2 linked regions of the uncultured Dysgonomonas sp. genome follow. The protein of the gene in region 1 interacts with the protein of each later gene in a pairwise test. Links are inferred from orthologs where the notes say so. Each region holds a gene or a part of one and is shown on either strand. Other genes may lie near its edges.

Region 1 (2,778 bases):
TTAAAATGACTTTAAGGATATCATATCATTTCTTATCTTTGCACCTGTATATTTTAACTATATGAGAATGACATTTAAGAATATTGTTGCTGTGTGCCTTATGTTGTCGCTGATAGCTTGTGCATGTAATAATAAAACTGCCTCAAAACCAGTGGAAGCATACCAGAAAGTTTCGCCAGATTTCAATGCAGATAGTGCATATCAGTTTGTAGATAAGCAAGTCTCTTTCGGTCCTCGTGTACCCAATACCCCTCAGCATATTGCTTGTGGCGATTACCTTGTAGCCGAACTGAAGCGTTTCGGTGCAGATGTGCAGGAGCAAAAGATGGTGCTGACAGCATATGATGGAACAAAGCTGAATTCCCGTAATATAATAGGTTCTTACGGACCGGATAAGAAAACCAGGGTATTACTATTTGCGCATTGGGACACACGCCCTTATTCAGACCATGACCCTAATCCGGATAATTATCACAAGCCTGTGTTAGGTGCAAACGATGCTGCCAGTGGAGTAGGAGTGTTACTCGAAATAGCCCGTATCATTCAATCTCAATCTCCGGCAGTAGGCGTGGATATCATTTTCTTCGATGCGGAAGATTATGGGATCCCAGAGTTTGCAGAGAAATCTGTTATCGAAGGAAATACATGGTGCTTAGGCTCCCAATACTGGGCTAAAAATCCGCATGTACCTAATTATAAGGCTAAATATGGTATTTTACTCGATATGGTAGGGGCTGATGGAGCTACTTTCTACAAAGAAGAATATTCACGCATTTATGCAAAGAATATTGTGGAGAAGGTATGGAGTACTGCTGGTCAAATGAATTATGGTGCCTTTTTTAAAGGAGAGGAGATGGGCGGAATCACAGACGACCATGTACCGGTGAACGAAGTTCGACGTATTCCAAGTATAGATATTATCGATTACAGACCAAATACAGAACATGGGTTCTTCCATTCGTGGCATACCCAGAAAGACGATATGAGCAATATCAGCAAAAAAACACTCGGAGTTGTCGGACAGACAGTGCTGGAGGTTATCTATAAGGAGAAATAAGAATGGCTACAATAAACGAAATACAAGACGAAATAATAGAAGAGTTTTCCATGTTCGAAGATTGGATGGACCGTTATGCGCTCCTCATAGAACTGGGTAACTCCCTTGATAAACTCGATGATAAATCGAAGACAGAAGATAATCTTATAGTGGGATGCCAGAGTCGTGTATGGCTGCAAGCCGATTATGTCGATGGCAAAGTCGTATTTAAAGCAGAGAGTGATGCCGTTATCGTAAAAGGAATAATTGCCCTGCTTATCAAAGTTTTATCGAACAGGACTCCCGATGAGATTATCAATACCGACCTTTATTTTATAGAAAAGATCGGTTTGAAGGAAAATCTTAGTCCTACCCGTTCCAATGGGTTGGTTTCGATGATAAAACAAATCCGTTTCTATGCCATGGCCTACAAGGCAAAAGAAATGGGATAATGCTTCCATTCAAAATGCCCGGTATACCACGGTCCGGCCTTTTGTCTCTATTGTAAACTCATTGCCTGTACACTCATTCAGTGTTGCCTGCCACCAATTAGTAAACACATGATTGTGTATTGGATATGCGAGGTTATGGGAGGTTAAAGGCATTTTGTCAATAGAGAATAGTGATACCTGTTGCTTTATTTCACTTTCGAATGTTGAGTCGGAATCAATAGCTACAAATACTCCATAATCCGTAACCATTTCCACTTCGGCATCTTTCATATAATCACATAGCAGGCTGATATTCGCTATCGTATGGTCTTCTCTTTTGCCAGTCGCTCCCAGAATGGTAATATTACGTTTACCTTGTTTTATACAGAATTGTACTGCTTTTGTCAGATCATTTGTTTCTTGTTCAGAAATGCGGTGTATGATACCTGCAAATTTTGATAAGCTGTCCTCCGATAGCGAATCGCAATCGCCTACAATAGCATCCGGTATCAAATTGGTTTTAGCCAGATTGTTAATAGCTCCGTCGCAGCAAACAAGATATTTGCTGTTATTTAATATTGCCAAAGCAATGGGGTGAGTTGGGAATTCTCCGTTTGCTAATATTACTGTTTCCGTTTCCCGATAAGGTTGCGGCATGCTGTATCTTTTCATTCTTAGTGTTCTATAGCCTATAGAACAGCAAAGTTAGCGATTAGTTCGGTTTTTTAATCCATCTGTGTCTTCATTTTGTTCGAATGAGCCCACTGGTGTAGCCGAATTGGAATTGCCCGACAGGTCAAACTCTTTCACTTCCTCTTGCCCTGTACTGTCGAAGTTAAACATCTTATATTGCTGTCCGTCTTTATCGACCCTTACACCCCATGTTTTGCTTTCAGGAGTGTACCAGAAGGTGCATTTCCATATGTTGCCGTCGGTTTTGTTGTAAACGCCCTCAAATTCGAGATATTCTAATACATCGTTATATCCAAAAGCATTCCGCCCGCTTTCATGGTCTATGATGGAACAATTACCTAGTGCATCACATTCGATCCATTTACCTACTTTTACCTGTAAAGGTAATAATACCCCCTTTTGCTTTAGATTTCCATTGGGATAAAATTCTTTATAAACAGTATGGATGGCAGGGTACGCAGGCCTTTCGAATATTTCGATATTGGAATTGCGTCTGTAGGCTTTTGCCTGTATCTGTGTTCCGTCAGTTTTAGTTTCCGTATAATCCAATATAGAGCCTTTGAATTTGGAACTGTACTGACTTGTATTTAATTTTTCGCTGCTAATTGCCACTTTAAT
Region 2 (3,065 bases), 3.8 Mb from region 1 along the record:
TAAGGGGGTGGTTGTTGAAGAGCCTATACAATTAATTAATATACTGAAAAGTGAGTTCAATTATCTTGTAAATCGCCGTATACTGATTATTGCGGAGGACGATGCTCAGGTGAAATTGCTTATCTGTGACCATACAGTGGACGAATCACACTTTTTGGCTACTCAGGTAACGGAGATATATGCCGGGCGTAATGCGATTGTTGACTGTTACGACTTGGAAGAAAACTCGGATAAGGTGACACGTCTGACAAATACATTTGTGCTTCAAGAGGGTTCTTCGAATGTATTGGTAAACAATATGACGTTGAATACAGGTGTGAGCCGTAACAATTATAATGTAAAGCTAAACGGGGAGCATGCCGAAGCGTATGTATGCGGGATGGTTATTGCCGACAGGCAGCAATATGTAGATAATTTTGCGTTTCTCGATCATGCCAAACCTCACTGTACAAGTACTCAGTTGTTTAAATATGTATTGCAGGACGAAGCTAAAGGCTCTTTTTGTGGTCGTATTCTGGTAGAGAAAGATGCTCAGAAAACAATGGCATACCAGTCTAATAACAATCTTTGTATATCGCCCAATGCAAAAATGTATGCTAAGCCCCAGCTCGAGATATATGCTGATGACGTAAAATGTTCTCACGGTCTCACAACAGGGCAACTGGACGAAGAAGCACTGTTCTATCTCCGTTCGCGTGGTATAGGATATGATGCCGCAAAACTGATGTTGATGCAGGCGTTTACGGCGGGAGTTTTGGAGCATGTGCGTATCCCACGTTTGAGAGAAAGATTGCAGGATCTGGTTGAAAAACGCTTCCGCGGAGAAAGTGCACGTTGTGGTAACTGCCTGGTGTGCAAATAAGATTAGTGGTTATAAATTTAAGTTATGAGTTACAATCTGCTACAGATTGCTAACTGCTAACTGCTAACTAAGAAAAATGGATATTGAAAAAATAAGAGCTGATTTTCCTATTTTGTCTACTACCGTCTATGGTAAGCCACTTATCTATTTCGATAATGGTGCCACCACTCAAAAACCAAAATGCGTAGTAGAAGAAGTAGAAAAAGTATATTACACCACGAATGCAAATGTGCATCGTGGTGTACATCGTTTAAGCCAACAGGCCACTGATTTGGCAGAGGAATCGCGTGCTGTGGTGCAGCAATTCATTAATGCAAAGCATAGTAGGGAAATTATCTTTACCAAAGGTACTACAGAATCTATCAATCTGGTGGCACATAGTTTTTGCCAGCAGTTTTGCAAAGAAGGTGATGAAATTATCATTTCAGTAATGGAGCATCACGCTAATATTGTTTCCTGGCAATTGCAGGAAGAGATAAGAGGCATACGGTTAAAGGTTATTCCGATCAACGAAAAAGGTGAGCTGAGGATGGATGAGTTCAAAAAGCTCATATCACCAAAGACTCGCTTAGTATCGGTCATGCATATATCCAATGTATTAGGTACAGTGAATCCGATAGAAGATATTATTGAGATTGCGCATAGTCACGATATTCCGGTGCTAATAGATGCAGCACAGTCTGTGCAACACATGGAGGTGGATGTGCAAAAACTCGATTGTGACTTTCTTGTTTTCTCGGCGCACAAAGTATATGGACCGAATGGAGTAGGGGTACTTTACGGAAAAGAGAAGTGGCTGAACCAGATGCCACCTTATCAGGGAGGAGGAGAAATGATAAGTCAGGTGTCGTTCAAGAAGACGACATTCAATGAATTACCATTCAAATTTGAAGCCGGTACACCTAATTATCCGGATGTAATAGCCTTCGCAAAAGCTATAGGCTATATAAAAAATATAGGTCTGGACTCAATAAAAGAATACGAAGATCAGTTATTAAACTATTGTACCGATGAATTGAAGAAAATAGAAAATATCCGTATTTTCGGCACTTCTGACAATAAGAGCAGTGTTATTTCGTTCCTTATAGGAAATATTCATCATTACGATATGGGAATGCTTTTGGATAAAATGGGAATAGCCGTTCGCACAGGCCACCATTGTGCCCAGCCACTAATGGAAGAGCTTGGTATAGAAGGTACTGTGAGGATTTCGATTGCATTTTATAATACAAAGGAAGAGATAGATAAGCTTATTGAAGGTATAAAACGGGTAGTAACCATGTTTGGCTAATGATAGCTATTAATCTCAAAAAAACATAATTGTAAAAGTTTATTTTCAAATTATAAAAGCTTTGTGTAAATTTGCAAACTAATTTTTGAGTAGAATGAAGATTAAAATTCTGTGTACACTATTATTGGCCTTATTACTAGCTTCGTGTGGAGAGTATAATAAAATACTGAAAAGCCGTGATGCCGAGCTGAAATATACATATGCCAAGAAATATTTTGATGAAAAGAAATATGGTAGAACAACTACTTTGTTGGATGAAATTCTTTCTACATACACAGGCTCATCCAAAGAGCAGGAAATTTTATTTTTGATGGCTCAGGCCTATTTCTACGACAAAGATTATACTACAGCAACTCAGTATTATACAAGATACTATAACAAATTCCCTAAAGGGGATTACACCGAACTCGCGAGGTTTAATGCCGCATATGGTCTCTATCTTGATTCACCTGATGCCCGTTTAGATCAGACAAGTACGATAAGGGGGATCCAGGAATTCCAAAATTTTCTAGAGTATTTCCCTCAAAGTGAAAAGGCTCCCGAAGCTCAGGATTTGATGTTCAAACTGCAGGAAAAACTGTCATATAAAGAGTTTTTGGCTGCCCGCCTTTATTTCAACTTAGGGTTGTATATGGGTAATAATTATGAGTCTTGTATCGTTACATCGCGTGAAGCGCTGAAGAATTACCCGTTTTCGGAGTTTTCAGAAGAATTTCAGATACTAATTGTGAGATCAAGATATGAACTGGCATATTACAGTATTGAAGAAAAGAAACCTACCCGCTACCGTGAATTAATGGACGAACATTTCAACTATAAGAATATGTTTCCTAGCGGAAAATACCTCAAAGAAAGTGAAAGATACTACCGTCAGGCTTTAAAAGCGCTTGGACAGGAAGCCGATCAGATCAC

Evidence for each region.
Region 2: the proteins of QZL88_RS17580 (region 1) and QZL88_RS01810 interact in binary tests that used the Escherichia coli proteins (3 or more experiments, as listed by UniProt). The link is inferred for uncultured Dysgonomonas sp. from one-to-one orthologs.

The regions. Positions count from the first base shown.
Region 1 is NZ_LT599032.1:4,273,160-4,275,937, forward strand. What follows is about bases 75-2,773. They hold QZL88_RS17580 (SufE family protein), read left to right. Parts: upstream 75-1,059; coding sequence 1,060-1,488; downstream 1,489-2,773. Other genes in these bases: QZL88_RS17575 (M28 family peptidase), read left to right, coding at 75-1,057; QZL88_RS17585 (thiamine diphosphokinase), read right to left, coding at 1,498-2,139; QZL88_RS17590 (hypothetical protein), read right to left, coding at 2,173-2,773. Outside these bases: more of QZL88_RS17575, read left to right, coding at 68-74; more of QZL88_RS17590, read right to left, coding at 2,774-2,778. UniProt on the Escherichia coli protein: Participates in cysteine desulfuration mediated by SufS. Cysteine desulfuration mobilizes sulfur from L-cysteine to yield L-alanine and constitutes an essential step in sulfur metabolism for biosynthesis of a variety of sulfur-containing biomolecules.
Region 2 is NZ_LT599032.1:448,995-452,059, reverse strand. What follows is about bases 60-3,045. They hold QZL88_RS01810 (cysteine desulfurase), read left to right. Parts: upstream 60-938; coding sequence 939-2,153; downstream 2,154-3,045. Other genes in these bases: bamD (outer membrane protein assembly factor BamD), read left to right, coding at 2,248-3,045; sufD (Fe-S cluster assembly protein SufD), read left to right, coding at 60-862. Outside these bases: more of sufD, read left to right, coding at 1-59; more of bamD, read left to right, coding at 3,046-3,065. UniProt on the Escherichia coli protein: Cysteine desulfurases mobilize the sulfur from L-cysteine to yield L-alanine, an essential step in sulfur metabolism for biosynthesis of a variety of sulfur-containing biomolecules.